4 regions of the Janthinobacterium sp. HH106 genome follow, and region 2 is predicted to be linked to each of the others. Evidence: predicted binding sites of a transcription regulator. Region 2 holds the regulator's gene; each other region holds the start of a gene.
What was found. Region 2 encodes FNR, which switches genes on or off when oxygen is low (the NO sensors DNR and NnrR bind a similar motif). Its sites were predicted from a motif close to TTGATNNNNATCAA; they were not measured.
Positions count from the first base shown of each region.

Region 1: the regulator FNR is predicted to act here: its motif matches at 2,471-2,484, upstream of JAB8_RS23905 (hemerythrin domain-containing protein).
Region 3: the regulator FNR is predicted to act here: its motif matches at 6,446-6,459, upstream of JAB8_RS18840 (universal stress protein).
Region 4: the regulator FNR is predicted to act here: its motif matches at 4,028-4,041, upstream of cqsA (alpha-hydroxyketone-type quorum-sensing autoinducer synthase).

Region 1 is NZ_LRIC01000061.1:84,936-92,775, reverse strand. Features, by position in the region: gene JAB8_RS23910 (diguanylate cyclase) at 1-1,453, opposite strand, end outside; gene JAB8_RS23905 (hemerythrin domain-containing protein) at 1,847-2,299, opposite strand; gene JAB8_RS23900 (carbohydrate kinase) at 2,563-3,495, opposite strand; gene JAB8_RS23895 (AGE family epimerase/isomerase) at 3,492-4,706, opposite strand; gene JAB8_RS23890 (tetratricopeptide repeat protein) at 4,775-5,776, opposite strand; gene JAB8_RS23885 (tetratricopeptide repeat protein) at 5,773-6,597, opposite strand; gene JAB8_RS23880 (DUF1090 family protein) at 6,750-7,139, shown strand; gene mmsB (3-hydroxyisobutyrate dehydrogenase) at 7,136-7,840, opposite strand, start outside.
Region 2 is NZ_LRIC01000012.1:130,349-138,188, forward strand. Features, by position in the region: gene JAB8_RS06670 (TOBE domain-containing protein) at 1-695, shown strand, start outside; gene JAB8_RS06675 (response regulator) at 774-3,848, opposite strand; gene fnr (fumarate/nitrate reduction transcriptional regulator Fnr) at 4,088-4,846, shown strand; gene JAB8_RS06685 (FixH family protein) at 4,973-5,497, opposite strand; gene ccoG (cytochrome c oxidase accessory protein CcoG) at 5,559-6,941, opposite strand; gene ccoP (cytochrome-c oxidase, cbb3-type subunit III) at 6,946-7,840, opposite strand, start outside.
Region 3 is NZ_LRIC01000048.1:277,624-285,463, forward strand. Features, by position in the region: gene JAB8_RS18815 (MFS transporter) at 1-958, shown strand, start outside; gene JAB8_RS18820 (SMI1/KNR4 family protein) at 998-1,591, shown strand; gene JAB8_RS18825 (hypothetical protein) at 1,575-1,937, shown strand; gene JAB8_RS18830 (NADP-dependent malic enzyme) at 2,136-4,454, shown strand; gene JAB8_RS18835 (hypothetical protein) at 4,506-5,375, opposite strand; gene JAB8_RS18840 (universal stress protein) at 5,445-6,281, opposite strand; gene JAB8_RS18845 (class I SAM-dependent methyltransferase) at 6,693-7,508, shown strand; gene JAB8_RS18850 (hypothetical protein) at 7,515-7,840, opposite strand, start outside.
Region 4 is NZ_LRIC01000015.1:25,927-33,766, forward strand. Features, by position in the region: gene JAB8_RS07720 (FtsX-like permease family protein) at 1-1,615, shown strand, start outside; gene JAB8_RS07725 (response regulator) at 1,612-2,619, opposite strand; gene JAB8_RS07730 (HAMP domain-containing sensor histidine kinase) at 2,623-3,975, opposite strand; gene cqsA (alpha-hydroxyketone-type quorum-sensing autoinducer synthase) at 4,108-5,352, shown strand; gene JAB8_RS07740 (MarR family winged helix-turn-helix transcriptional regulator) at 5,359-5,826, opposite strand; gene JAB8_RS07745 (GIY-YIG nuclease family protein) at 5,884-6,231, opposite strand; gene JAB8_RS07750 (MFS transporter) at 6,244-7,512, opposite strand; gene JAB8_RS07755 (group II truncated hemoglobin) at 7,645-7,840, shown strand, end outside.

The sequences.
Region 1 (7,840 bases), on a different contig from region 2:
AGTGCACGGCCATCCCTTGCACGATTTTCTTGCCCAGTACCGCAAGCTCGGACTGCTCCGTCAGTTGTTCAAAAATAATGACAAACTCGTCGCCGGCAAGGCGGGCCACCGTGTCGGAGGCCCGGACGCAAGCTTTGAGCCGTTTGGCAAATTCAATCAATACCAGATCGCCGATACCATGCCCATATGTGTCATTTATTTTTTTGAAATAGTCGATATCCAGATACGCCAGCGCCAGGCCCGTGCCAGCGCGCCGCGCACGCGTCAATGCCGCGGCCAGCGCCTCGTCAAACATGCGCCTGTTGTGCAGGCCCGTCAGCATGTCAGTACGCGCCAGAGCGGCGAGGTTGTTTTCCGCCGCTTCCCTCTGCAGCGACAGCGCATAGAATGCACGGCTCAGCTTTCCAAACTCGTCTTTACGGGCGATATCAAACACCGCAATATCGGCATTGCCTGAGCGTATGCTCGCCACATGCCGGCCCAGATCGCCCAAGGGACGCAAGAGCAGCATCACCGCGATCCAGCCGGCACAACTGGCCAGGAAGGCCACGCCTGACGAAGCAATGATGACTTTGGCATACATATCGGTGACCGGCGTGAATGCCTCGCTTTCAGGATAGACGGCGCCGATGATCCAATCTGCCGCGCGCAAATGCTTGTACGTCATAATTGCCTGCACGCCCAGCTTGGTTTTACCTTGCGTCCAACCGTCGAATCCCCGCAATGCGGCCAAGGTGGAAGGGGTTGCGCCGCCCGTTTCATCATGCACCCGCTTCAGGACGCGCGCCGGGTCCGGATGGTGGAGTATCGTGCCGTCGTCGGTCAACATGAACAGATAACCGCTCTTGCCCGGCTTGAGCTGCTCCCACTGGCCAAAAAATGTCGGGCTTTGCAAATTCAGACCGCCAGCGATTACATACAGCAATTTTCCTGCTTTGTCATAGATCGGTTCGGTTACCAGCACAACGGGCTTGCCCGACAGCTGGCTCTTGAATGGACGCGATATCACGCCTTCCCTGAGCTTCACGGTATCGATAAAATATTCGCGCGCAGCGAAATTGAGCTTGCCAGCCACGCGCCGGTCATTCATGCTGGCAATCAGTTTCCCGGTAGCATCAAAGGCGACGAGATTAAAAAATTCCTCGCGCAGGGTTGGATGATTTTCTATAAATGCCTGCATCCGCTGCGGATGTTCATACACATCCGCAGGCAGCCCTTCCGCCAGCACCTTGAGCAGCGCTTTCTTGGCATTCAAGTCTTCGTCGATATATGCCGCGGCACTGGTCAGCAAGGCATATTGCTGATTGCCGATGACGGATACCATCTGCCCTTGCGCGACAGACAGCGATGTGAGCGCAACAGAACCCGTTGCGCACAGCACCAGTACGCCCACGAGCACAGTCATCTTGAATTTGAAGCTCCGGGGATTGAAAAACTTCCAGATCTTATGCATGCGGACTTCCTTCTCAGCGCCCGTGCTCTGTAAAGCGCAAGGACCCGGCCAAGTGGCGCCATGCATGGCAATGGGAAGCACGGCATATCGGTCAGCGCATGACTTCGAACCTATCTCCGGATGAATACACTCCCAGAACAGGCTCTTGACATGGCAAGAGAGCAAATCTTACGCCTATTCTCGCAAAAAGGGCGCCCTGGCGCCGCTGAATAAACACGCCATCCCCACATCATCGCCATATCGTACGCTCCAGCAACGATTCCACCACTTGCACCGCTGGCGGCGAACCGCCTGCCGCCAGCAGGCGCCCGCCACGCATCCTCTGATGGCGCTTACCTTGATGTAACGGGCGTCGACAGGGCCAGCGCGCTAGTCACACGCGGCCAGGCAGGCTCAGGGCTGCATCCCGGGCACTTGCATTTCCGCCTTGCGCGCCGCGATCTGGCCGCCCATGGCCAGCAGATCGAGTTGCGCCTCGCGCGCGCGCGGAAAAATCTCGCCCTCCTCTTCCTGTACGTGCTGCTCGATCTGCCTGGACAAGACCTTGACCTTGGCGTCGTACAAGTCTTCGCCGGGCGCCATGGCGACGATTTGCGCGATCAATTCCTTGGCCGAGGCATGTTCGACGATGGCTTCGTCGATCAGGTCCTCATTCAGGCGGCTGGCCTCGCGCACGGCCGGATAAAAGATTTCCTCTTCCGCCATCGCATGCTTGCTCAATTCCTCGCAGATTTTCAGCGCCAGCTTGCGTTTGCTGGCGAGCGACCTGTCGCTGAGCCCCTCGTACTGTTCGAACAAGTCCTTCACCGTCTGATGATCTTGCATCAGCAGTTCGATCGCATCCATGTCTTGCATACCGGCATTTTGCTGGGAAACGGACGCTGCCTGATGGGATTGGGTGGCCATGATGTGTTCTCCAGGTGTGCAATGAAGTCCCCATTCTAGACAGGGCCATGCGGCGTGCATGTAGGAGGATTGCCAACGTCAAGGTAGGCCTGGCGGGAAGGTCAACGCGTTTCGATGCAGATCAAGCTGACCATGATAAATTTTTGCATTGCGTAAAAAATATGCGTGGTGCGCCTGCCTGCCGGCGCACCGCGCCATGCGACTTAACGCAGCTGCGTGCGCTGCGCCAGCGATTCCACCAGGTCCACCGAAGGCGGCGAGCCGCCGGCCGCCAGGCAGGCGCCTGCTCCGGCCGCGACGGCAAAGCGCAAGTGCTGGCCGCCGTCCGCATCGGGCCGGTACATCAGGCTGTACAGCAAGCCGCCGATGCTGGCGTCGCCCGCGCCCACCGAGTCGACCACCTCGATGGCGGGCGGGGCCGCCTGCCATGTCTGTTCGCCCCGGTACAGCGCCGCACCTTGCGCGCCACGCGTATACAAATACGTGGCCTGCGGATTCCAGCCGCGCAGCACGGCAAACGCGCCATCGATGTCGTCGTGGCGGAACAGGCCCGCCAGATCTTCATCGGACACCTTGATCACGTCGGCCAGCTCCGTCATGCGGCGCAGGGTGGCGTCGTAGCGCGCATCCATCATGATGCGGAAGTTCGGGTCATAGCTGATTTTCACGCCGGCCGCCTTGAGCTCCTGCGCCAGCGCCACCAGCTTGCCCGCCAGCGGTTCGCGCGCCAGGCTGATGCCGCCGAAATGCACCCATTGCGCGCCCTGCATCCAGCCGGCCGGCAGCTGCGGCGCGTCGAAATGCAGGTCGGCGCTGTCGTCGCCGATGAAGTAATACGTGGGAGGATGCAGTTCATGCACGATGGCCAGCAGCGGCGACTTCGCGCGGCGCTGCAAGAAGCGCATGTCCAGGCCCGCCGCGTCGGTCGCTTGCGCCAGCGCATCGCCGAAGACGTCGAGGCTGACGGCGCCCGCAAAGGCGCTGGGCACGCCCAGGCGCGCCATCACGCGCGCCACGTTCCAGGTCGAGCCGCCCACCTGGCTGCTCCAGGCGTCCGGGCCCGTGCGCAGCATGTCCGTCAGCGCTTCGCCGGCCGACACGAATTGTGGAAATTCAAGCGGGAAGGCGGCGCTCATGCGGCACCTTTGAGCACGTTCAGCACTTCATAGCAGGCGCCCATGGTGTGGTAATCGGTCTTGCCGGCCGGGCTTTTCTCGTTGCTGATTTTCTGGTTTTCGGGCGTCAGGATGCGGTACCAGGCGCCGTGTTCGTGGTCGACGAAATGCTTCCAGCTGTAGTCCCATATCTTGTCGTAGCTTTGCCAGTAGGCGTCGTCGCCCGTGCGCGCGGCCAGCACGGCGGCGGCGGCGAAGCTTTCCGCCTGCACCCAGAAGTACTTGTCGCCGTCGCAGATTTCATCGTGCGGGCCAAAACCGTAGTGGATGCCGCCATGCGCGCCATCCCAGGCCTTGGCCAGCGCCGTGTCGTACAGTTCGCGCGCGCGCGGCAGCAGCCACTCCGATGGTCCGGCCATGAACCTGGCGTGGCGCTCCATGATCAACAGCAGCTTGGCCCATTCCGTGAAGTGGCCGGGCTGGTAGCCCCAGGGACGGAAGATATTGCTCTTGTCGTGCAGGTTGTAATCCCAGTCGATAGCCCAGTCGCTCTTGTAGTGTTCCCAGATCATGCCGTTGGCCAGGCCCGCCTGGCGCACCGTGATGTTGTGCGCCAGCGTCTCGGCGCGGTGCAGATATCTCGCTTCGCCCGTCGCCTCGAACGCGGCCAGCATGGCTTCGCACGCATGCATGTTCGCGTTCTGGCCACGGTAGCCATCGAGCGTGACCCAGTCGGCGCTGGCCACGTCCGCATACAGGCCGTGCTCGGGCAGCCAGAAGCGCTGCTCCATCAGTTCGAAGGTGTCGTCCAGGTAGGCGCGCGCTTCCGTCACGCCGGCCTGCAAGGCATGCGCATAGGCGAGCAGCACGAAGGCCAGGCCATAGCAGTGGTTGGCGCCGTCTTCGACCGTCTTGACGCCGTCTTTCCACGACAGTTGCCAGGCGTAGCCGCCCGTGTCCGGATCGCGGTGCACGTCGCGCAAGAAGGCCACGCCATGGCGCAGCGCTGCCTGGTAATCGTCGCCGCCGAAATGGAGGTAAGCCATGGCGTAATTGAAGATGAAGCGCGTGCTGCTGACCAGGTGACGCGTGGCAGCGTCGTACACGGTGCCGTCGTCGAGGAAGAAGTGATAAAAGCCGCCGCTCGGGTCAAACGCGCGCGGGTGGTAGAAATGCATCGTGTGCTGGATGTGCTTTTCAAGCATGGCCCTGGAGCGAAAATCGGGATTCATGGGTCTCTCATGATATTGTTATCGATAACAATGATGATAGCATGCCGTTTCCGCCCCGTCTCGTCCACTTAAGGGGGCGTGGCTGACTTGCGCTTTTCACGCCACAGCGCCGCCTTGGCCGGGTCGGCCGCCTGTCCCAGCTCGCCCTTATCGTACACCTTGACCAGCCGTTCGATGGCTTCCGCGTCGCCCTGCTTCGCCGCCAGCAGGTACAACTCGAAGGGCTGGGGCGCCGGCCCTTGCCGGGTAGGGCCGCCGCGGCCCTGCTCCAGCAGCCGCGCGAAGCCCGTCTGGCCCGGGGGACTCTTGGCGATGGCCGCCATTTCATACCAGCCCAGCGCCGCCTCGTCACTCTGCGGCACGCCCTGCCCCACTTCATACGAATAGGCCACATTGTTCAAGCCCGGCGGATCGAGCGCCTTGGCCGCCTGCATGTACCAGCCGAACGCTTCCTTGCGCTGCGTCTCGTCCTTGGCCGTCATCATCAGCCGGTAGCCGATTTCATTGTAGGCGGGAATGAAACCGTTTTCGGCATAGAACTTCAGCCAGTGCAGCGCGTGCGCCTGTTCTGCCACGCTGCTGTGGATGTTTTCAAAGTGCTGGGCCACCATGAAGTTGGCCAGTTCCACGCCTTGCGCGGCGCCCTTGCGCGACCAGTATTCGCCCAGCTTGCGGTCGATGGGTATGCCCTGCCCCAGCGTATAGGCGACGCCCAGGAATGCCTGCGCCGGGCCATAGCCGCCTTCGGCCGATTTCCGCATCCACGCCAGGCCGGCGTCAACGTCACGCGGCGTGCCCTCGCCCTCGTGCAGCATCTGCGCCAGCTCCAGCTGGGCGGCCGCATCGCCCCCTTCGGCGGCGCGGCGCGTCTTTTCGTAGGCGGTGATTTTTTCCGGCGACAGGTCGGCCGGGCGGTTGACCACGGCCTGCACCTTCGCGCGCATGTCGTCGAGGCCGGACATATCGAATTCGGCCAGAGCCGGATGCTGGCGCGGTTCTTTGGAGGGCGCAGGCTGCGCCAGCACGGGCTGCGCCAGCGCCAGGGTCAATAACAATACGATGGTCTTCATTTCTTCTCGCTTTCCGCCAGCCTGGCGCGCCATTCGGCGGCGTCTTCGGCATTCGCCTGTTGTCCCAGTTCACCCTTCACGTACACGTCGAGCATGCGCCGCATGGCGGGCAAGTCGCCGCTCCATCCCGCCCGCTCGTACCAGACCAGGGCCAGCTTGTCCGACTGCGCCACGCCCAGACCCAGCTCGTGCGCGCGGGCCAGGTTGCGCATGCCGGCCGGTTCCTTTTCACGCGCCGATCTGTCATACCAGCGGAAGGCCTCGCCGCGCTCCTGCTCATCGGCGGCTGCGCGCATCAGGTGCTCGCCCAGCGCATTATAGGCAGGAATAAAGTGTTCTTCGAGCGCGGCCTTCTTCAGCCAGATGATGGCCAGCGCCTGTTCTTCGGCAGGGCTGCTGCCATCGATGAATTCCAGCGCCAGCATGGTTTGCGCCAGCGCGTCGCCCTGCGCCACGCCCTTGCGCAGCCAGTACTCTCCCTGCACGCGGTCGATGGGCACCTTGCCGCCCACCGTGTAGGCCAGCCCCAAAGCTGCCTGCGCCGGCGCATAGCCGCCTTCGGCCGACTTGCGTATCCAGGCCATCGAGTGCGCCGTGTCTTGCGGCGCGCCGACGCCCAGCTGCAGCATGCGCGCCAGCTCCAGCTGCGCCTCCACGTCGCCCGTTTCGGCCACGCGCCGGGTTTCGGCAAATTCGGCGATGCTTTCCGGACTATGGCTGGCCGCATCGGCCCGCGCCTTGATGGCGATCAGCTGCAGATCGAGCAAGGTAGGCGAGGTTTGCGCCAGTACAGGCAGCGGCAATAGCAAAGGGAGCAGCAATAGTAATTTCCTGGTCATGCGGCGGTGTCGACAAGAAGAAAACACGCATGGTAGCCGATGCCATGCGGGACAGGTGCGCACGGTAGGCGAAGTTTGACAGGGGGCGTTGGCAGGCTTACATTGCACGGGCCCACCACTGACACAGGAATGCCATGAACCTTCTATCGAAAACCGCCTTGACCCTGCTGCTCGCCGCCGCCTGCGTGGGTGCCAGCGCCGCAGACACCCAGCTGGCCGGCTGCGCCGCCAAGCGCGAAAGCATCCGCAGCGAATTGCAGCAGGCGCAGGAACAGGGCCTGTCCGACAAGGTCGCGGGCCTGACGCGCGCGCTCGACGAAGTCAACGCCCACTGCCGCGACAACGCGCTGGTCGAACGCCACAACAAGAAGGTGCTGAAGGCGCAAGCGAAAGTGAACCAGACGGAGCGTTCGCTGCGCCTGGCCCAGGAAGCCAATAAACAGCCAAAGAAAATCGCCAAGCTGGAAGGCAAGCTGGAAAAAGCCAGGGCCGAATTGGCGGCCCTGCAGGCGCAGCAGCCTTAAGCTTTCTCGCCCAGCAGCTGATAAATGCTGGAGAAATCCAGCGCGCCCGCCCCCGCCTTGCTGTGCAAGCTATATAGATTGCGCGACAAGGCGCCCAGCGGCACGCTCGCCCCGCTGGCCAAGGCGCTTTCCACGGCCAGGCCCAGGTCTTTCAGCATCAGGTCGACGCCGAAGCCGCCTGTGTAGCCGCGCGACGCGGGCACGTTCTCGGCCACGCCGGGACACGGGTTGTACACCTCCAGGGTCCAGTTGCGGCCCGAGCTTTTCGCCATCACGTCCGACACCACTTTCGGATCGAGGCCATTGGCCACGCCCAGGCGTATCGCCTCGCTGGTGCCGATCATCAAAATCCCCAGCAGCATGTTGTTGCATATCTTGACCGTCTGGCCGCAGCCGGAGCCGCCCGCGTGGAAGATCGCCTTGCCCATGACGTCCAGGTAGGGGCGCGCCGCCGCCAGCGCGGATTCTTCGCCGCCCACCATGAACGTCAAGGTGCCGTTGGTGGCGCCCGCCGTGCCGCCCGACACGGGCGCGTCCAGCATGGGCATGCCCTTTTCCTCGGCCGCGCGCCCCACCTGGCGCGCCGCCTCGGTGGAAATCGTCGAACAGTCGATCAGCAGGGTGCCGGGCCGCGCCTGCGCCAGGATGCCCGCGTCGCCCAAAGGGTTACCCAAATAAGCGCCCAGCACGTGGCGGCTGGC
Region 2 (7,840 bases):
CCATCACGCAGGCGGCCAAGCTCGTCAAGATGAGCTACAAGGCGGCCTGGGACGCGATCGACGCGATGAACAACCTGGCCGGCGAGCCGCTGGTCGAACGCCTGACGGGCGGCAAGGGCGGCGGCGGCACGCGGCTGACGCAACGGGGACGCCAGCTGGTCGACAATTTCCGCATCATCGAGCGCGAGCATGCGCGCTACCTGCGCCAGCTGGGCAGCCAGGCCGAAGGCATCGCCGACGATCTTTTACTCATACGGAGAATGGCCATGAAAACCACGGCACGCAACCAATTCCTGGGCAAGGTGGCCGAACTGAAACAGGGCGCCGTCAACGACGAAGTCACGCTGGAATTGCCCGGTGGCCAGCACATCGTGGCCATCGTCACGCAAGGCAGCAGCGCCAGCCTGGGCCTGGTGCCGGGCGCGGAAGCGTTTGCGCTGATCAAGGCATCGTCGATCATCCTCGTGGCCGACAGCGCAGGCGCGCGCTTTTCCGCACGCAACCAGCTGGCCGGGCTGGTGACGCGCGTGCAGACGGGCGCCGTCAACACGGAAGTGGTGCTGGACTTGCCACGCGGCGGCACGATCGCCGCCATCATCACCAACCAGAGCAGCACCGAGCTGGGCATCGAGATCGGCAGCAGTGTGACGGCGATTTTCAAGGCGTCCAGCGTGATCCTGGGCGTGCCGGCGTAAATGGGGTAGGTCGGATTAGCGCGCAAGCGCGTAATCCGACAAGGTTCCGGGGCCTGACCCCAGTTTTACGTTGCAGGCTTAATCCTTCAGCCTGGACAACCAATCGGCCGCCGCCGCCAGCGCCTGCTCCAGTTCCTGCGCCGTCTGCGCCAGCAGCGCTGGCACCTCGTCGAGGCGGCCCGCATCGATGGCTTCCTCGGTGGCGAACGCGGTGCGGATCAGGCGTTTCGTGCCCAGGGTGCCGACGGAGCCGCGCACGCTGTGCAGGATGCGCGCCACGTCGCTGTGGCGGCCTGCCTGCAAGGCTGTTTCGGCATCGCGCATGGGCGTCATGCCCTTGTTCAGCGCGTCTTCCACCATGCGCCGCAGCACGCCGCGCCCCTTCGCGTCGCGCCCCATCACGCGCATCAGCGGCGCCATGGAAAACACTTCCTCATCGGCGACGGGCGCCGGCCCCGCCGTCTGCACTGGCGGGCGCTTGGGCAGGTGGCGCAGGATCACTTCCATCATCTCTTCCACCACCACGGGCTTGGCGATGAAATCGCTGATGCCGGCCGTCATGCAGCGCTCGCGCTCGGACGCCAGCACGCCGGCCGTCATGGCGATCACGGGCAGGCTCAAGCGTAGTTCCGTGCGGATGATGTGGGTGGCGCTGAAGCCGTCCATGACGGGCATCTGCATGTCCATCAGCACGATGTCGTAGCGCAGCGCTTCCGTGCGCAGCCGTTCCACGGCCTGCAAGCCGTCGCCCACCACGTCGAGGGTGGCGCCCATGTGTTCGAGGATGCCGCGCGCCACGGCCTGGTTCAAATGGTTGTCTTCCACCAGCAGGAAATGCACGCCGGCCAGTTCCGTGCCCAGCGGCTGCTGCAGCATGCGCTGCTCGCCGCCGTCGTGCTTGGTAATCAGCGCCTGGTGCAGGGCATCGAACAGGCTCGAGCCCGTGATGGGCTTCATCAGCACGACATCGGCCTCGGCCGCGCTGGAGATTTCCTCGAGGTGGTTGCGGGCGAAGGCGTTGACCATCACCACGATGGGCTGGCGCTGGCCGCTGGCTGCCTGGCGGATGGCCTTGGCCGTGGCCAGGCCGTCCATCACGGGCATGTGCCAGTCGGCCAGCACCACGTCGTACGGCTGCTGCTGCGCCAGGCGCTCGCGGTACAGTTCGATAGCGGCAAAGCCGGAGTCCACTTCGTCGGCCAGCCAGCCCCACGCCTCGATCAGCTTGACGATCAGTTCGCGCGTGGTGCGGTTGTCGTCGGCCACCAGCAGGCGCAGCTGGCCCAGGGTGGGCGTGCGCCGCGTTTCGGCCGGCTGCGCCAGCATCTCGAACGGCACGCTGAACCAGAAGCGGCTGCCCTTGCCTTCGCTGCTGGCGACGGCGATGTCGCCGCCCATCATGTGGATCAGCTGCTTGCTGATGGCCAGGCCCAGGCCCGTGCCGCCGAAGCGCCGCGTGATGCTTTGGTCGCCCTGCGAAAACGCGGCAAACAGCTGCTGTTGCTGCAGTTCCGTCATGCCGATGCCCGTGTCGCGCACTTCGAAGCGCAGCCAGGCACGGCCGTTGTCCTTCTCGGCCAGGCTGACGGCCACCACCACTTCGCCGCTCTCGGTGAACTTGATCGCATTGCCGGCCAGGTTGACGAGAATCTGCTGCAGGCGCTGGGCGTCGCCCATGAGGCGGCGCGGCACGTCGGGCTCGACGGCAATCGCCAGTTCCAGCTCCTTTTCGCCCGCATTCATCGTCATCGTCGTGGCCAGCGTGTTCATGACTTCGTCGAGGTCGAATTCGACGGGCGACAATTCCATGCGGCGCGCCTCGATCTTCGAATAATCGAGCACGTCGTTGAGGATGCCCAGCAGCGACTGGCCCGCCACGCGCACCATGGTCAGATACTTGCGCTGTTCCGTATCGAGCTTGGTATTGCCCAGCAAATACACCATGCCCAGCACGGCATTGAGGGGCGTGCGGATTTCATGGCTCATGTTGGCCACGAAATCGCTCTTCGCGCGGTTGGCCGCCTCGGCCCGGTCGCGCTCCTGTTCCAGCTCCGCCGCGCGCGATTCGAGCTCCTGCTGCAAGCGGTCGCGCTCGCTCATCAGGCCGTTGAACGCTTCCGTCAGCTCGCCGATCTCGTCGCGCTGCTGCACGGGCACGGGAGTGAAACGGCTGCCGCTGGTGCGCAGCGCCTGCAGGGTGTCGCGCAGGCGCACCAGCGGCGAGAGCAGGCGCACGGTGACCCAGCCCAGCACGGCTGCGGCCAGCAGCGAGGCGAGGATGCTCCACAGCACCAACCGGTACAGCACGCCGTCGAACGGTTCGAAGGCGTCGTCGAGGGGCAGCGAGGCGGCCAGCAGCCAATTTACGGATTTCAGGCGCTTGAAGCTGTTGACGGCCGTGATGCCGCGGCTGTTGGTGCTGACCATGGTGCCTTCGCCATCGTCCTTCAGCAGCCGGGTGGTCGTCAGGTTGGCGTTCGGCAGGCGCGGCTGCAGCAAACGGCTGGTGTCGGGATGCAGCACATAGCGCGGCACGGCGCCGCGCGTGAGGACGAAGTAATAGCCGCTCTTGCCGATCTTTTCTGAGCGCAACCTCCCCAGCAGGTTATCCTTGTACAGGCGCAGCACGCCGATCACCACGCCGGCCACCTGGCCATCGGCGCCCAGCACGGGCGCGACCATCTGCACGATGGGCATGCCGCTCGATTTGCCCAGCATCGGCTCGGTGATCATGGGCTGGCGCGTGCGCAGCACGGTCTGGAAATACTCGCGCTCGGCGACGTTGATGCCGGCGCGCCCCGCCACTTCCGGCATGTCGGCCACGACGGCGCCGTGCGCGTCGAGCACCAGCACGTCGTCGAACAGCACCAGCATCGAGCGGCGCGAATAGTATTCGCGCAATTGGGCGGGCTGGGCGATCAGTTCCGGCGGCTGCTGCCGGGCCGTCAGGGTGACGATCTGCAGCAGCATGCCCAGCTTGTCGTCGAGCTCGGCGGCGGTGCGGCTGATCAGGGACGACTGCTGGCTCAACAGTACCTTGGTGAAATCGTCGCGCATGTGCTGCACCTGGATCATGGTGACCAGCGCGATCATGGCGATCGAGGTCAGGCTGGTGGCCAGCGCGACTTTTGCTTTGATGCCGAGAGGCTTCATGATTTCCTTTTCAGTACCGGGCGGCACAGGCGGCAGATAATGCTGTCAGGAATTTTCCTATCAATACCCCAGCTTGGCAAGCGCCGCCACGCAAATTGCCCTCTCCGCATGGGCTTTTGACGATGTTGCCATATAATTAAAGTCGGAACGTCGTTTATTCAGCGAAATTGCGGTGAAATTGGCACACGGCAACCCTGTATGCAGTAAACTTGTTGTTGCATTTTCTAAAAGGTACCGACATGACTGAAGCGCTACTCACTCCAACCTCGCCCACAGTGACCGTGGAAGCGTTGCGTGCGCGATGCTCGACCTGCAGCATGCATCAATTGTGTCTGCCGATGGGCCTCGACGTGGGCGACATGGACAGACTGGACCAGATCATCGGCCGCCGCCGCAAGATCGTGCGCGGCGCTTCGCTGTTCCGCATCGGCGACTCGTTCCAGAACCTGTATGCGATCCGTCTGGGCCACTTCAAGACCTACCAGATCAATCCGGGCGGCGAAGAGCAGGTGACGGGTTTCCAGATGGCGGGCGAACTGCTGGGCATGGACGCCATCAGCGCCGACCGTCACCACTGTAATGCGGTGGCGCTGGAAGACAGTGAAGTGTGTGAAATCCCGTTTTCCAGCCTGGAACAATTGCTGGGCAATATGCCGACCCTGCTGCGCCATTTCCACCGCATGATGAGCCAGGAAATCACGCGCGAGCAAAGTGTCATGCTGTTGCTGGGCAACATGCAGGCGACGCAGCGTTTTGCCGCCTTTATCGTCAACCTGGCGTCGCGCTATGAAGCGCGCGGCTATTCGGCCAGCAAATTTCAGTTGCGCATGTCGCGCGAGGAAATCGGCAACTACCTGGGCCTGACCATCGAAAGCGTCAGCCGTTTATTGTCGAAATTCAAGAAGGAAGGCTGGCTGCGCGTTTCCAACCGCGAGATCGAGATCTTGCAGCCGGCCAAGTTAAAAGCTATTACAGCCGGCACCGACGTCTGCAAGTAACAGCACCGTCAAAACCTGCTGCGCGTCGTGCTTTGCGGCCTGCGATGCTCGCTGTGCTATAGCACAGCTGTGCTTCTCAGCCACAAATCACTGCCGCTCGCTACGGTTTTTTCCCGGCGCTGTACGTTATAGCTCTTCATCCGCGTGCAGCGCGATGCTGCGTTGCACGGGCCAGGTCCAGATGCCGGACAGGCGCCACTCGCGTTTGTCGTTTTCCACCAGCACTTGCCAGCGGCTGCGCTCGAGCATCGGCAGCGCCACGGAAAAATTGCCGGCCGCATCGGGCTGCACCAGCAGCTTGATATCCTTTTCCGGCAGGGTCGCATGCGCCAGGTGCAGCTGCAAAGGCCCCTGGTACGCCTTGCCGAAGCTGTGCACGGAGCCGCTCAGGCGCGCTGCAGCGACGTCATACGACAGGGTCGTATCCATGGCCAGGTCGCTGGCGATCGTGTCGCGCTTCAAATCCTGGTTGATCGCCTTGCCCTGCTTGTAATAGTCGCCCACCACCAGCGCATCGGGCTGCGTAAACGCGATATAGCCCATGAAGCTGCCGACGACCACGGACAGGCCGGGACCGATCATCAGCAGCCATGGCCAGCGATGCTTGTACCAGGGGGCAACGGGAGGTTGCAGTTTCAGACTGTCGGACATGGTATTTCTCCTGTGTTTCTGGTATACGGCCAGCCCCCATGCGGGGACCGGCCTTCCTGCATTAGCGCGGCACGATGAACACCGCGCTTTCGCGCACGTGCAGCGACGGGTCGTCCAGCGAGTGCAATTCGATCGCAATCTTGTTCGAGCCCTTCTCGCCGACGCCGTGCGGCACGCGCAGGCGGATCGGCCAGCCCAGCGTTTCCGTCGGCTGCAAGGTCACTTCGTCGCGCGTCAGCAAGGTCAGGCCCGGCAAGCCGGATGCGCTGATTTTGAAATGCTGGCTTTGCTCCGAGGTGTTCATGATCTGCAGACGATAGACGTTTTCGATCATGCCGTCTTCCACCTCGCGTCCCATCGAACCGCGGTCGCGGATCACGTCCATTTTCAGGGGCGTGCGCAGGGCCAGCGACGTACACACGGCGATGATGATCAGGGCCAGGATGGACGTGTAGATCAGCACGCGCGGGCGCATGGCGCGCTGGCGGATCTGCTTCGAATTGAAGTTGTTTTCCATCGCATGGTCGGTGCTGTAGCGTATCAGGCCACGCGGCCGCTCGACCTTGTCCATCACGGTATTGCAGGCATCGACGCAGGCGGCGCAGCCGATGCATTCATACTGCAGGCCGTTGCGGATATCGATACCGGTCGGACACACCTGCACGCACAGGGTGCAATCGATGCAGTCGCCCAGCTTGTCGTTGTTGCCGGCCTTCTTGCTCATGGCGCCGCGTGGTTCGCCGCGCTTGGCATCGTAGGTGATGATCAGGGTGTCCTGGTCGAACATGGCGCTCTGGAAGCGCGCGTAGGGGCACATGTATTTGCACACCTGCTCGCGCAGCCAGCCCGCGTTGCCGTAGGTTGCCAGGCTGTAGAACAAGACCCAGAACCATTCCCAGGGACCGAAATTGAGGGTGGTCACCTCGCGCGCCAGTTCCTTGATCGGCGTGAAGTAGCCGACAAAGGTAAAGCCCGTCCACAGGGCGATGGCGCCCCATACCAGGTGCTTGGCCGTCTTCTTGAACGCCTTGCGCACGGAGGGGCCCTGCTTGTCGAGGGCCATGCGCGCGCTGCGCGTGCCCTCGATGCGGCGTTCGACCCACAGGAAGATTTCCGTGTATACCGTTTGCGGGCAAGAAAACCCGCACCACACCCGCCCGGCAATGGCCGTGACGAGGAATAACAAATACGCACAGATGATCAGCAGGGCCGCCAGATAGATGAAATCCTGGGGCCACAGCACGACGCCGAAAATGTAGAACTTGCGCGTGGTCAAATCGAACAGCAGGGCTTGCCTGCCATTCCAGGTCAACCACGGCAAGCCGTAGAACGCGAGCTGGGTAAGCCATACGCATACCCATCGCCAGGTAGCGTAGCGTCCTTTGGCCTCGCGAGGGTAGATTTGCTCGCGGGCCGCATACATCTTGATGACTTGAGGTTCCATTACATCATTTCACGGGCGTCTGGGGATTCGACAGGCTCCAGACATACGCCGACAGCACGTGTACCTTGGATTCGCCGAGGAAGTCGCTGAAGGCCGGCATGGTGTTGTTGCGACCCTTGCGCACGGTTTCCATGATGGTATCGGCGCTGCCGCCGTACAGCCAGATCTTGTCCGTCAGGTTAGGCGCGCCGAGCATCTGGTTGCCCTTCGCATCGGCGCCGTGACAGGCCATGCAGGCGCCGAACTTGGCCTTGCCCAGCACGGACTTGACGGGGTCCGACGTGGAACCGGACAGACTCAGCACGTAATGGGCCACGTTCTCGACATCTTTTTCGGAACCGAGCGCGGCGCCCATCGGCGGCATCTGCCCATTGCGGCCGTGCATGATGGTGGTCTTGATGATGTCGGGATCACCGCCATACAGCCAGTCCTTGTCCGTCAGGTTGGGGAAGCCCTTGTTGCCGCGGGCATCCGAACCGTGGCACTGCGCGCAGTAGGTCAGGAACAGACGCTGGCCGATCGCTTGCGCCTGCGGATCGGCGGCCACCGTCTTCAAGTCCTGGCTCAGGTACTTGTTGAACAGGGGGCCGTAGTCGGCTTCCGCCTTCTTCAGCTCTTCCTCGTACTGGCCCGTCGATTTCCAGCCCAGGCTGCCGGCGTAGGTGCCCAGGCCCGGGTACAGGAACAGGTAGGCCAGCGCGAAGACGATGGTGATGTAGAACAGCCACATCCACCAGCGCGGCATCGGCGTATTGAGTTCCTTCAAGTCCTCGTCCCACACGTGGCCCGTGGTGCCGTCGGCGGGGGCGCCGGCGGCCACTTTCACTTTCGACTGCGAGTACAGCAGCACGCCGCAGCCGATGATGCCCAGCAGGGACAGCACGACGATGTAGATATTC
Region 3 (7,840 bases), on a different contig from region 2:
TCTGGGCGTGGTGCGCGGCATCGGGATCGGCATCGCCATCATCGCTGCCGCCTGCGCGCTGCGCTGGCCCCTGCACGGCAGCGGCGGCCTGATCGCCACGGCGGCTCTGGGCGGCCTGGGCATCGCGCTGGTACAAGCCTTGTTGCCGGCCTTTATCAAGCGCCATTTCCCCGAGCGGGCGGGCCAGTTGATGGGTTTTTATACGACCGGCATCATGGGCGGCGCGGCCATCGCGGCCGCCTCCGCTTCGCCCTTGGCGCAAAGCTGGGGCTGGCAAGCGCTGCTGGCCCTGTGGGCGCTGCCCGCCGTGGCCGCCGCGCTGCTGTGGCGCCGCGCCGCCGCCTCGCGCGTGGAGGTGACCGGCGGCGCGGGTGCCAGCCTGCCCGTGGGCAGCCGCCGCGCCTGGCTGCTGATGGTGTTCTTTGGCATCGGCACGGGCGCCTATACCCTGGTGCTGGCCTGGCTGCCGCCGTTTTACACGGAACTGGGCTGGAGCGCCGCCGACAGCGGCTTGCTGCTCGGTGGCCTGACCCTGGTGGAAGTGCTGGCGGGACTGGCGATTTCCAGCATCATCCACCGCTTCCCCGACCGCCGCATCCTGCTGCTGTCGGTACTGCTGGCCGTGCTGGCCGGCCTGGCTTGCCTGATCGTGGCGCCCGCGCAACTGGCCATTCCCGCCGTGATCCTGCTCGGTTGCGGCATCGGCTCCCTGTTTCCCCTGTCGCTGATCGTCAGCATGGACCACGTGCGTGACCCGGCAGGCGCCGGCGCCTTGCTCGGTTTCGTGCAGGGCGGCGGCTACATCATCGCCAGCAGCATGCCCTTCATCGCCGGCCTGATCCGCCAGCATTCGTCCAGCCTGGCCCAGGCGTGGATGGTGATGGCCGGGGGCGTCGTGCTGTTGCTGCTGATCGCCGTGCGCTTCGCGCCGGGGGCGCGGCTGGCCGGTGCGCGCTAGCGTGCGCATGGCGTATCGGCCAGCTGATATATTTCGGCTATGAACATCGTCGACCACTATTTAGCCGGCTTGCGCCAGGCCATGCCGCCCGAGCCGCTGGCGGAGCTGGCGCTGGCCAGCGGCGCCAGCGCGATGCAACTGGCCAGCTTGCGCCAGGCCTATCCGCTGTGCCCGGACAGCCTGCTGCGCCTGCTGGGCCAGTACAACGGCACCTATTACCAGGAGTATCCCGGCGGCATGGTGCTGGTGTACATGCTGGGCTCGGACGTGTTCGAGTATCCGTATTACCTGAGTTCCGTCGAACAGATCCTGGAAGACCGGCAAGCGAACCAGCGCAGCATCGCCGATATCTACGGCCATTACCTGGAAGACGACCCCGGCATCGTCGACACCCGCATCGACGCGGGCATCCAGCAGGGCCAGCGCCTGTGCTTTTCGCATTGCATGAACAATGGCGGCTCCTCGCGCCTGTATGTCGATTTCACGCCCACGGCGTCGGGCAAGGTGGGGCAGGTCGTGCGCTTCCTGCACGATCCCGACAACTACCAGGTCATCGCCGACAGCTTCGACGCGTATCTGCAAATGCTGATCGATGACGATTACGGCTTCCTGATCGATGACAATTTCGAATAAGCGCGCCGCGCCGCCGTCCCTGCTGCCCGCCAACCGCCGCATCGTGCTGTCCGGCGAGGATGCGCTGCGCATCCTGCGCGAGATCGAATTTTTGTTGATATCGCTCCATAACATCGGCCGCCATTATTATCCCGACGGCGACGATGACGGCGCCGATGCCCTGCGCCGCGCCCGGTATTGCGCGGAGACGACGCGCTTCATCGACGAGGAGCAAGCGACGACGCGCCTGGCCCTGATGCGCCGCATCCTGTCCGCCCCATTTGACACCAGCCTGGGTGACGACGACATGGACGATCTCGAGCGCGCCGTCGCCGCGCTGCCGCTGTGGCGTGCTCCCGGCGACTGATCATAAAAACTAATTGAAATCTAAAATTTGATAGTTTTTCCTGTTCAGGACGTTTGTGCCGCCGGACGGCCTTACAATGCTAGGTTATGCGTTTTCGTGATATCAGACTGTGGCTAGCGGAAAATACCTAGCTAATTGAAAGAATCGGTCTGATAAAATCCGGAACACCCGATCGACCAAACAGGAAGGCAGCACAGCATGGATTCGTCATCTGATAAAAAAGAAGAATTGCGTCAACAATTGCGCTTGGCCGCACTCGAGTATCACGAGTGCCCGCGCCCCGGCAAAATCAGCGTGACGCCGACCAAACAACTGACCAACCAGCGCGACCTGGCACTGGCCTACTCGCCAGGCGTGGCGGCACCGTGCGAAGAAATCGTCATCGATCCGGCGAATGCCTATAAATACACGGCGCGCGGCAACCTGGTGGCCGTCATCACCAACGGCACGGCCGTGCTGGGACTGGGCAATATCGGCCCGCTGGCCGCCAAGCCGGTGATGGAAGGCAAGGGCGTGCTGTTCAAGAAATTCGCCGGCATCGACGTCTTCGACATCGAAATCAATGAATCGGATCCCGATAAACTGGTCGACATCATCGCGTCGCTGGAACCGACCTTCGGCGGCGTAAACCTGGAAGACATCAAGGCGCCCGAGTGCTTCTACATCGAGCGCCAGCTGCGCGACCGCATGAAGATTCCCGTCTTCCATGATGACCAGCACGGCACCGCCATCATCGTCGGCGCGGCCATCCTGAACGGCCTGAAAGCCGTCGGCAAGAAGATCGAGGACTGCAAGCTGGTCGTGTCGGGCGCGGGCGCCGCGGCGCTGGCCTGCCTGGACCTGATCGTCGACCTGGGCTTCCCCCTGAAAAACATCTACGTCACCGATCTGGCCGGCGTCGTCTACAAGGGCCGCGCGGAACTGATGGATCCGGACAAGGAACGCTTCGCGCAAGACACGCCGCTGCGCACCCTGGGCGAAGTCATCCCGGACGCCGACATCTTCCTCGGCGTTTCCGCCGCCGGCGTGCTGAAACAGGACATGGTGCGCAAGATGGCGCCGAACCCGCTGATCCTGGCGCTGGCCAACCCGAACCCTGAAATCCTGCCGGAAGAAGTCAAGGCCGTGCGCAGCGACGCCATCATCGCCACGGGCCGTTCGGACTATCCGAACCAGGTCAACAACGTGCTGTGCTTCCCGTACATCTTCCGCGGCGCCCTCGATTGCGGCGCCACCACCATCACGCGCGAGATGGAAATCGCCGTCGTGCACGCGATCGCCGACCTGGCGCATGCCGAGCAGTCCGACATCGTCGCCACCACCTACGGCATCAGCAACCTGTCGTTCGGCCCTGAATACCTGATCCCGATGCCCTTCGATCCGCGTTTGCTGATCAAGATCGCGCCGGCCGTGGCCAAGGCGGCCGAGGATTCCGGCGTCGCCACGCGTCCGATCAAGGACTTGCAGGCGTATGCGGACAGCCTGCAGCAATTCGTCTACCGCAGCGGCACCTTCATGAAGCCGCTGTTCCTGATGGCCAAATCCACGCCGGCCGAACTCAAGCGCATCGTCTACGCCGAAGGCGAAGAAGAGCGCGTGCTGCGCGCCGTGCAAGTGGTGGTCGATGAAAAACTGGCGCGTCCCATCCTGGTGGGCCGTCCGCCCGTGCTCGAAGCGCGCATCCAGAAGTTCGGCCTGCGCCTGAAGCAAGGCGTCGATTTCGACGTCATCAACCCGGACTTCGACGAGCGCTATCGCGATTACTGGAACACGTACTACGCCATGACCAGCCGCAAGGGCGTTACCGAGGAATACGCGAAGCTGGAAATGCGCCGCCGCCACACCCTGATCGGTTCGATGATGATCCACAAGGGCGACGCCGACGGCATGATCTGCGGCACCTTCGGCACCACCCAGCTGCACCTGAAATACATCGACCAGGTGCTGGGCAAGCGCGCCGGCAGCAATGTCTACGCCGCCATGAACGTCTTGATCATGCCGGAACGCCAGCTGGTGATGGTCGACACGCACGTCAATGAAAACCCGGACGCCGAGCAGCTGGCCGAGATCACCATCATGGCCGCCGAAGAGATGACCCGTTTCGGCCTGTCGCCGCGCGCGGCCCTGCTGTCGCACTCGAACTTCGGTTCCAGCGACAGCGCCTCGGCGCAAAAGATGCGCGCCGCCCTGGCCATCGTCAAGGAACGTGCGCCGGACCTGGAAATCGACGGCGAAATGCACGGCGATACGGCCCTCGACAGCAAGCTGCGTCAAAAAATCATGCCGAATTCGGCACTGAAGAACGACGCCAACCTGCTCGTCATGCCGAACATCGAATCGGCCAACATCGCCTACAACCTGGTGAAGACGGCGGCCGGCAACGGCATCGCCGTGGGTCCGATCCTGCTCGGCTGCGCCAAGCCCGTGCACATTCTGACGCCATCGGCCACCGTGCGCCGCATCGTCAACATGACGGCCTTGTGCGTGGTCGACGCAGTGGCCCAGCGTAAGGTCTAAGCGTTAGCTGCACATGAAAAGCCGCCCCATCCGCAAGGAGGGGCGGCTTTTTTACGTCGGTGGGACGGGCAGGGCCGTGGCGGCCGGCTGGCGGCGCAGGTAATAGTGGCGGTACAGCATGATCTCGCCCCATACCAGCAGCAGCGCGACCAGCGCGAACAGGGCCAGCGTGATCTTGAGCGAGTTGAAATACGCGCCGGCCTGGCGCTTGATGGCGTCGACGAAAATCATCGGCACTGACTTGTCGAGTTTGCTGAAGTCGGCCTGGCGCGCCACGTCGGTGGTCAGGCGCACGGCCAGGTCGGTGCCCAGCGCGGCCAGCTCGCCCGTCGCCTGGCCACGGAAGTTGGCGCCCTTGAGCGCTTCGCCGAGCAGGCCGACCCTGGCGATCAGCTGTTCCTGCAGCACTTGCGTCAGCAGCACGCTGCCGCGGCGCAGGATGAATTCATTGATCCAGCGCGCCTTGCTGCGTTCCCAGTAGCTGCTGGACGTGGGCTGGTAATACATGCCTTGCACGTAGGGTTCGAGCAGGCTGCGCACGCTGATGGGCTGGCCCGGGGCGATCAGCTTGACCTGCTGCTCCAGGTAGATGCGCAGCGCCGGCATCTGCGCTTCGACCACCGGCTGCAGGTCGCGCTCGAGGGCCTGGTTGACCATGCGGTGTGCGCTGTGCACGGCGCCAAACCCGCCGCCGAGGAGCGGCAGCGCGAGCAGGATCAACACATAGCTGAGCTTGGCGGCCACATGCCAGGCGCGCGGACGGCGCACGAGCAGGCATTTTCTGGCCAGCTGGTAGCAGATGCCGAGCGCCAGCACAAAGCCGAGCATGCCATACAGCAGCATCGATGGCAGGGCGGTCCACAGCAGTTCGCTGCCGAACGGCGCCAGGTTGCTGCCCCAATTGATCATTTGTTGCTTCATCTACATTGCCTTGATATGGAAAATCAGGCAAGTATAGCCATTGTGCAACAGAACGTGGCGCGCAGGATCTCAGTGCGCCATCAGCACGGGCAAGGTCATCTGGCGCAGCACCGTTTCCGTCACGCCGCCCAGCAGGATTTCGCGGAAGCGGGCGTGGCCGTAGCCGCCCATGACCAGCAGGTCCGCATGCACTTCGGCCGTCATGGCCAGCAGCGCCGCGCCGACGTCGCCCGTGGTGACGGCGGGGCGCACCTCGACGGGCACGCCATGGCGGCTCAGGTAGGCGGCGATGTCGGCGCCCGGATGGCGGGCCGGCTGTGCGTGGCCGGCCGGCGGGTGCAGCAGGGCCAGCACCACCAGGCGCGCCGCGCGCAGCAGGGGCAGGGCGTGGCCGATGGCGCGCGTCGCTTCCATGCTGCCATCCCAGGCCACCACCACGGTGTTGTCCACTTGCGCGAATTGACCGCTGCGCGGCACGATCAGCACGGGACGGGCCGCGTTCAGCATGACGTAGGGCACCAGGTCGCTCATGGCGCCGGGCAGCGCTTCGCTGGCGTCGTGCTGGCTGAGCACCGTCAAGTCGCTGTAGCGGGCGCTGACGGCCAGGCCGCCATCCTCGTCGTCTTCGATCAGGCGCCGCTCGAGCGAAACGGCGCCGGCCTGGCGCGCCAGCGTTTCAAACTGGTCCAGCGCCTGCTCCGCCTGTCCGTGCAGGGCATTGATCTGCGCCGCCACGGCGCCGCCGCGCATGCCGCGGTTGTTTTCCAGGGTAAAGCGCGACACGCCCGTCATGGCGGCGCCGATCAGGTGCGCCTGGTGCGTGTGCGCCAGCCGCGCCGCGATGGCGATGCGCTGCGGCGCATGGCGCGACAGGTCGGCGTGGACGAGGATGGATTTGTAAGCCATGGTGTCATTCGCTAGTCAGGGTGGCAACAAGGCTAGAACGGCAACACGGGCAAGTCCAGCATTGCCGTGCCGGCGGGCGGTTTTCTTATGCGGGACTTGACGTGGGTCAAAAAAATATGGACGAGGGCCTTTCGCAAGGCGATAGCCAGGAGATTGCGAGCTGTTTGATGTGCATCAAAATGCGGGGTCCGCCACCAGCCATAATGGCATTGAACTCCTTGTCCTTCCAGTGGTCTGCATCGGCGCCGGCGCCATCTGTCCGGCACTTCTTTGTGTGACGCAACAACGCTGGCCGTGGCGGGAGTTCACTTCTCGGGCTTCCAGGCCTTCTCGTATTCTTTTCGGCCAGCACGCGCAGTGTGGCGCCTTGCCTGGAGTCATGCTACATTCGCGTCCTGTTTTTCTGAAAGGATGACGATGCCTTTAGGTAATAACGGTAACAACTTCTTGCAGCACAATCAGCAAGCCTGGGATGCCCAGGCTGCACGGAACAGCCCGTGGTCGCAACCCGTCGACAGCGCCACCATCGCCGCGGCCCGTGCCGGGCAGTGGCAAATCCATCTGACGCCCGGTCCCTTGCCGGCCGGCTGGCTGGGCGAGGTGCGCGGCAAGCGCATCCTGTGCCTGGCCGGTGCCGGCGGGCAGCAGGCGCCCGTGCTGGCTGCCGCCGGCGCGCACGTCACCGTCTTCGATCTGTCTGAACAGCAACTGGCGCAAGACCGCATGGTGGCCGAACGCGACGGCTTGCAACTGGCCACCGTCCAGGGCGATATGCGCGATCTGGCCTGCTTTGCCGACGCCAGCTTCGATGTCATCATCCACCCCGTGTCGAACCAGTACGTGCCCGATATCGCCCCCGTGTGGCGCGAATGCGCGCGCGTGCTGGCCGATGGCGGCGTGCTGCTGAGCAGTTTCTTTAACCCGGCCGTCTTCATCGGCGACCGCGATCCGCAATGGGCACAGCAGGGCTTGATACGGCCACGTTTCGTGCTGCCGTATTCGGATGTGGAGGATATGGATGCCGATGCGCTGGCGGCGCGCATGGAAAAGGGCGAGGCGCTGGTCTTCGGCCACGGCCTGGACAGCCAGATCGGCGGCCAGCTGGCGGCGGGCTTCGTGCTGGCCGGTTACCACGAGGAAATGCATCCCCACCCGCGCTTTGAAATTGAAAAATTCCTGCCCAGCTTTATTGCCACGCGGGCCGTCAGGCTGGCGCGCGCGCTATAGCGATCATTAGTTGTACGGCTGCAAGTCCAGCCAGACGGCGTACGACAGGCGCTTGCCGTTCCACAGGCCGCCGCCGCGGATGACGGCGTCGCACGAGGTCAGCTGGCCCACCAGATCCATGCGGCCCAGGTTGCGGCGCAGGCGCAGGGCGTCGTTGTGCGACAGGTAGCCCACCAGCAGGCCGTCGATGAAGACGGCGATGGCCTTGTCCTGGAACGGATTGGCATCGTCGCAGACGAGCAGGGCCAGGCATTTTTCTTCCGCGTTGCCGGGGCCGTGTTCGCCGGCCAGCTTGGCGATGGCGGGTTGGTACATCGCTTCGTTTTCCACTT
Region 4 (7,840 bases), on a different contig from region 2:
GGGCTTGACGCAAAACCAGGTCACGGCCATGTACGTGATCGAATTTTTATTGGTGGGCCTGGTGGGCAGCGTGATCGGCGTGCTGGTGGGCTTCGGCGGCCACCTGGTGCTGCTGGAGTTGCTGGGCAAGCTCGTGCAGAGCGACTTGCCGCCCGTCTCCCTGCTGCCCGCGCTGCAGGGCGTGGCCACCGGCATGCTGCTGTTGCTGGGCTTTGCCCTGCCGCCGATTTTGCAGTTGCGCAATGTCCCGCACAACCGCGTGATCCGCCGCGAGCAGGAGCCGCCGCAGGCGCTGGCCCTGGCCACCTACGGCCTCGGCATCGCCGCCTTCGTCGTGCTGCTGTTGTGGCAGGCGGGCGACGTGAAACTGGCCTTGCTGACGGCGGCCGGCTTCCTCGGCGGCTTCGCGCTGTTCGGCCTGGCCGGCTGGCTGGGCATCAAGTCGCTGAAAAGCCTGCGCGGCGCCTTCAGGCATCAGGGCTGGCGCTTTGCCGTCACGTCATTGCAGCGCCGCCCGGGCGCCACCGTCATTCAGGTGGTGTCGCTGGCCCTGGGCCTGATGGCCTTGCTGCTGCTGACCGTGGTGCGCGGCGACTTGATGGTGGCCTGGCGCAACGCCACGCCGCCCGATGCGCCGAACCGCTTCATGATCAATATCCTGCCCGAGCAGAAAGACCCGATCGCCGCGCGCCTGGCGCAGGCGGGCGTGGCTAATGCGCCTTTGTATCCGATGATACGCGGGCGCCTGGTGGCCGTGAACGGCAACGCCATCACGGAAAGCACGTACGAGGATGACCGCGCCAAGGGCCTGGCCGACCGCGAATTCAATCTGTCGACGATGGCCACGATGCAGGAAGAAAACAAGCTCGTGGCCGGCAAGTGGTTCAGCGACAAGCCCGGCGCGCCGGCGGAGGCGTCGGTGGAAGAGGGCATCGCCAAGACATTGAAGCTGAAGCTGGGCGACAAGTTGCGCTTCGACATTGCCGGTCAGAGCGTCGAAGCGGCCATTACCAGCTTGCGCAAGCTGGAATGGGGCTCGATGCGCGTCAATTTCTTTGTCATCATCAATCCGGCCGCCATGGCGGACACGCCGCAGACGTGGATCACGGCCTTCCACCTGCCGCCGGCGCAGGCGGACCTGGGCAACGCCCTGCTGCGCGACTATCCGAATTTGACGGTGGTCGACGTGGGCGGCGTGCTGAAACAAATCCAGGGCGTGCTGGACCAGGTGGTGACGGCCGTCGAATTCCTGTTTGCCTTCACTTTGTCCTCGGGCTTGCTGGTGCTGTATGCGGCCCTGATGGGCTCGCAGGACGAGCGCACGCGCGAAGCGGGCCTGCTGCGCGCCCTGGGCGCCACGCGGCGCCAGCTGGCGCAGGCGCAGCTGATCGAGTTTTCCCTCGTCGGCGCGCTGGCCGGCCTGCTGGCCGCATCGGGCGCGGCGGCCATGGGCTGGGCGCTGGCGACGTACCAGTTCAAGTTCGCCTGGAGCTTCGCGCCGGGCGTGTGGGCCTTTGGCCTGCTGGCCGGCGCCCTGTGCGCGATCGCCGGCGGCTGGCTGGGTTTGCGCAATGTCTTGAAACATCCGCCGCTGCAGACCTTAAGGGAAGGCTAAACAATGACGCCGTCGCCCGCGCCTGCGCGCAGAAATTGCGCGTAGGACATCACCGGCTGCCCCAGCTGGTGCGCCGGCACGTCGAACAGGGCCCAGAAATACGTCACGCCGCCCAGGCAGATGGTGGGCGCGGCGCAGTAGCGAAACCAGTTCTCGCCTATCTGCGCCGCGTACATGCCGTCGCTGTTGGCGTCGGAAAAGTAGGGAATCACGCGCATTTCCAGCAGGGCCTGCAGCAATGAATCGGGCGCGTCGCTGTCGCGCGCCATTTCATACTGCGTGTGCAGGCTGCGTTCCGTCTCGATGATCATCAGCTTGGCGTGGCCGTCGCGCGTGAAGAACAGGATGCCGCTGGGATTGGGGAAAATATAAAACTCGACGAAGCCGTGGCGCTGGCACAGCTCGTGCACGACGGCGGCCAGCGCCTCATCTTGCAGGAAACTGTAGTCGTGCAGCATCAGCAGATCGCGCACGGTTTCCGATTGCTGCAGGAAGAATTCGCGCTGCAGGGCAACGATTTCCTGTTCCAGAATGTCGAGCGCATCGTCGTCGCTCTTCTTGATGTAGCGGTCGATCAAGCCCCGGTTGAAGGCCGTCACGGCCACCTTTTCATCGGCCGCGCCCGTAAATAGAATCTTCTTGCACGGCAAGTCGCGCACGGCCTGGCAGAATTCCAGGCCATTCATCTGCGGCATCGAATAATCGACCACCAGCACGGACGGCACGGCAAAGCGCTGCGCCTGGCCGCTGATGCGCCAGATGCGTTCGATGTCGAGCGCCACGTTGCACTGGTCGGGCGGCAGGTTTTGCGTGTCGAAATTGACGTGCAGCGGCGTCTCGCCCGGCTGCGTACTCTGGCGCAGCCAGTGCAGCGCGCTGCTCGTGTCGTGGAAAGTCTTGCGCGCCAGGCTGGGATCGAGCTGGAACGCCAGGCTTTTCAGGAAGGAATCGCTGTCGTCGATCAATACGGTCAGGGTTGGATGGGTGTAGACGGGCAGTTGCATGCGTCACCTCGCGCGGTGGATGGATGGAAAACGGTTGTGCGTGGGCACGGGCAGGGGCTGGGGAAATTCCAGCACGAAGATGGCGTAGGCACCTTCGCGCGCGACGCAGCGAATGCGCGCCTGCCAGGCTTGCATGATTTGCCGGCACAGGGCCAGGCCGATGCCGCTGCCGTTATGCGAGGGATAAGAATAGAAGCGGTCGAAGATCAGCGGCAAGCGGCTGGCCGCGATGCCGCAGCCCGTATCGATGAACAGCAGGCGCGGCACGGGATGGGCGCCATCGATGATGATGCGTACTCTTCCCTTGCCTGCGCGGTGGATGCTTTTCAAGGCATTGCGCAGCAGATTCAGCAGGATCACCACGCACAGCTCGGACTGGCCGGGAAACGTGAAATCGGCGCGCACGTCGACCTTGACGATGTCGCGCTGGGCCGTGCTGGTAAATGGGTAGCGGCGCAGCACGGCCGTCACGCTGTCCTGCATGGCCACCGCCTCGTTCGCTTCGAGCTTGCGGTTGACGGCGCTGGCGCTGAGCAGGAACAGATCGATCATGTGGTGCATATGGCGCACTTCGAACTGGATGCGCGCCAGCGCTTCCCGGCTGGCCTCGTCCGGCGGCTGCCCTTGCAGGTTTTGCCGCAGCCCGCGCTGCAGCCCGCGCACGTTTGCCTCGACGCTGACGAGAGGCGTGCGCAATTCGTGCGCCACGCTGCCCAGGCCGGCCGCCAGCCCGGCCAGTTTCTCCTGCGCGCCCACGTTGCGGCCCACCTTGACGACGGACAGCACGGCAATCGTGAACCAGTGCACGGGCAATTGCTGCAAGACGTCGCGGCTGAGCAGGAAGGCGGGATCGCCGGCCACGGCAAACGCCAGGCAAGCCAGCAGGGTGCCGCTCAGGTAGGCCAGCACGGCGATGCGCGTATCGAAGTGAAACAGCACGACCAGCGCCACCAGCAGCGAATGCGCCCACATGCTCGAGGCGTGGTTCATCAGGAACATATATGTAAAGAAAAACGGCAGTTCGAAGGTCAGCCCCAGGAACAGGTAGACGCTGAACCAGGTATTGCTGAAGCGGCCGGGCCACAGCGCGGGCAGGAACAGCAGGGCGGAGATGGTGCGCAGCAGCGGCGATTCGTATTCTTGCGGAAAGAAATAATGCCACAGCGCGTAGTACATGGGCATGCCCAGCGCACCGATGAGCGCCAGGGTGCGCACCTGAGCGCGCCGCACCGGCGTGTGTTCGATGGCGTCGTGGAAATGCAGGAAAGGCTGGAGCAGCTTGCCTTGCCACCGTTTTCCGGAAGGGGACTGCGCATGCATCATGATCAGAGGGGCGTGTTCGTTGAGGCGTGTCAATGCAACATGATCGGCGGGTTCCCTCTGTATCAGCACAATATCGGCACAACTGTTGAGCTGTATCAAACGCTTGCCGGATGACTCGCGCATGTTGGATGCGGTAGTTCCCACCGCAACCAATCAGGAGTTCCTATGATAAACGCTATTTCCCCTCTGCCGTCCCGCGCCATCCATGCCGAGCAAAGGATGCCCGCCTTCGTGCGCGCGCGCATGGATGAGCACTATGTCGAGCGCATCGAGAAGCTGCTCGGCGGCGAGCACTTGCATGAATGGCAAGCCGTGCCGGCCAGTGCAATCATGCTGGCAGGCAATGATTACCTGAACATCGCCGGCGAGGCGGCGCTGCTGGCGGCCCAGGCGCGCGTCTTGCAGGGCGGCGGCGCCATGCTGATGTCGTCCGTGTTCCTGCAGGAAGGCAGCCGCCAGCACCGGCTGGAACACAAGCTGGCGGATTTTCTCGGCAGCGAGGCGTGCGTGCTGGCGCAGTCGGGCTGGGCCGCCAACGTGGGCTTGCTGCAAAGCCTGGCCGGACCCGGCATCCCCGTGTACCTGGACATGCAGGCGCATGCGTCGTTGTGGGAAGGCGTGCAATCGGCGCAAGCCGTGCCCGTCGCCTTCCTGCACAACGATGGCGCCCACCTGCAGCGCCAGCTCGACAAGCATGGCCCCGGCATCATCATCGTCGATGCTCTGTACAGCACCAACGGCAGCGTGGCGCCGCTGCTGGACATGGTGGAAATTGCCGAACGCAGCGGCAGCATGCTGATCGTCGACGAGTCGCACTCGCTGGGCACGCACGGCCCGCAGGGCGCGGGGCTGGTGGCGGAGCTGGGCCTGGCCGAGCGCGTGCATTTCCGCACGGCGTCGCTGGCCAAGGCGTTCGCGGGCCGGGCGGGGCTGATTACCTGTTCGGCCCGTTTCAAGGGCTATTTTTTGTCCGCCTCGCGGCCCGCCATCTTCAGTTCCTGCCTGCTCGAACACGAGCTGGCGTGGTTCGATGCGGCGCTCGACTTCATCCGCGCCGCCGATGGCCGCCGCGCCGCGCTGCACCGCCACAGCGTGCAGCTGCGCCAGGGGTTGACGGATCTCGGCTACAACGTCAGCGACGGCACCGAGCAGATCATCGCGCTGGAAGCGGGCAGCGAACCCGATACCTTGATCCTGCGCAAGGCGCTGGAACGGCACGGCATCTACGGCGCCGTCTTTTGCGCGCCGGCCACGCCGAAGAACCGTTCGCTGGTGCGCCTGACCCTGAATGCGGGCTTGCGCGAGGACGAGTGCGCAAGAGTGCTGGCCGCCTGCGCCGCCATCCGCGACGAGACGGGCATGGCGCGCTGGCCCTCGACGCGGCGCCTGCGCAAGCTGGCGCTAGTGTAGCGCGCGTCAGCCGTTGGCGGGCTGGTTGCCGGCGATCGTGCCCAGCAGCATGGACAGGGGCGCCAGCTGGTCCGCGCTGGCATTGCCCAGCAATTCCTGTCCCAGCGCCTGCGCCGTCGTATTCGCGTGCGCCAGCAATGCCAGTCCCGCCTCGGTAATGGCGGCGTAGCCGACGCGCGCATCGCGTGCATCGGCCTGGCGCGCCACCAAGCCGATTTTTTCCAGCGGCATCAGCGAGCGCGTGATGCCGGATGCCGTCAGCGCCAGGCGCTCGGCCAGGTCGATGCGGCGCAGGCGTCCGCCGGGCGCCCGCTGCAAGTGGTACAGCAATTGGTAATCGCTGAAGCTCAGGCCGTGCAGATTGCCCAGGATGCTGTCGAAGCGGCGCACGATGAGCGCCTGGGCGCGCGCCAGGCGCAGGCAAAAGTCCAGCGCGCCGCCGCCGTCCGGCATCGGGAGAGTGTGTTCGGTCATGACATCCTTTTCATTTGCTGCGCAGTGCGTGAGTGCGCAAGTGTAAAGCATGGCCGCTCAATAGCGTGCCTGTCCCTGTTCCAGCAGCTGCGCCTGGTGCAGCGCCAGCAGGGCGTCCAGTTCGGCATCCGCATCGAAGGCGGGATCGGCGGATTGATCGACGGTGTCGATGATGTCGAAGCGGAAAGCCGCCGCACCGTCGCGCCGCCAGTCCGCCTGCAGGCGGGCGTTGCGGTGCTTGCCCAGGTTCAGTTCGAAGCGGTGGCGGTTCAGCGCGCCGGGCGCGTTGCGGCTGCGTTCGAGCAGGGTGCATCCGCTGGGCAGGTGGCGCAGCGCGATGATGCCCAGCGCGGGCGCTTGTTGCCGGTAAGCTGCTTTCAAGGCTGCTTGCTGTGTTTTATCCATGTTGTGATTTCCTTAAGCTTGGGTGACGTAATCGGTGCTTGCGATGTGGGCAATATCCGTGAACAGGGCGGCGGCGATGGCGGCGGCCAGCAGCAGAGCGCCGCCGGCGCAGAACAGCTCGCCCACGCTCACGTGGCGCAGCAGCGCACCCGTGGCCGCCGCCGACAGGGGCGCCAGTCCCAGGAAGATGCCCATGAACACAGCCATCGCCCGGCCCAGCATGGCGGGCGCCACGCGCCGCTGTATCCACGTAAAGATGGCCACCTGCACATAGCCGCCCAGCACTCCCGTGACGGCCAGCAGGGCCGCGCCGTGCCAGGCCGCGCCGATTTGTCCCAGCGCCATCAACAGGCAAGCCACGACGGCGTCGGCGGCCAGCAGGGTGGCGCCGAAATGGCGGCGCAGCCAGGCGCCGCCCAGGCTGGACGCCAGCATGCCGGCCAGGGTGCCGGCGCCGTGCGCGCCCATCAGCATGCCCAGCGCCGCGGCGCCGTGCAGGCGCTCGTTGGCCAGCACGGGCAAGGCGACTTGCAGCGGACCCATGACGAAGAATGCCACCACGGCCCAGTAGGCATAACAGCTGCGCAGGGGCAAGTCGCGCCACACCATGGCCAGGCCCGCCGCCATGTCGCGCCACATGCCTTGCGGCGCCGCAGCCGCAGCCAGGGGCCGCAGCTTGACTTGGCGCAAGGTCCACGCGGAAAACACAAACGTCAGCGCATCGATGGCAAAGGCGGCGGCCAGCGCCGCCATGGAGGTGTGCTGCCCGTTACCGTGGGCACCCAGCACGAGCGCCGCCAGTAACGGACCGGCCAGCAAGGACAACTGGCGCACACCCATCTGCAAGCCATTGGCTTTCTGCAACGTAGGTGCAGGCACGGCTTGCGGCAGGATGGCCGTGCCGGCCGGAATGCCGAAGGCGGACGCGACGCCGAGCGCCAGCGCGGCCGCATACGCGAGCGCCAGGCTGGCCAGGTCCAGCACCAGCAGTCCCGCCAGTGCCAGCAGGATGGCGGCGTTCGCATATTTGCTCAGCAGCAGCACGCGCCGGGGCGAATAACGGTCGGCGATGGTGCCGCCCAGCAAGATGAGCACGGCGCGCGGCGCGCCCATCAGGGCCACGGCGATGCCGAGGCTGAGGCTATCGCCCGTCAGGCTCAGCACCAGCCAGGGCAGGGCCAGCATGCTGAACTGGTCGCCCAGCATGGAGATGAGTCCGCCGCCCAGCAGCCAGCGGAAGTTGGTATTGCGCAGCAAATCAGTGTCGGTGGCGGTTGGCATATTCGTCTTGTCCCTGTTTTAAAATTGCATAGTAGTTGATAAAAGCTTGAGTAGTCAAGCATATTGCCATTTATTGTGGCAGGGAGCGCTGGCGCTGCATGGAGCGCCGATGCTTGCGCTATCATGGCGGCCATGACTGATACCACTGCCCCCACCCTGTACGAGACCATCGGCGGCGCCCCCGTGCTGCGTGAAATGGTCGACCGTTTTTATGACTTGATGGAACTCGAACCCGAGTTCGCCGGCATCCGCGTCATGCATCCGCCCTCGACGGACGGCTCGCGCGACAAGCTGTATTTCTTCCTCACGGGCTGGATGGGCGGACCGG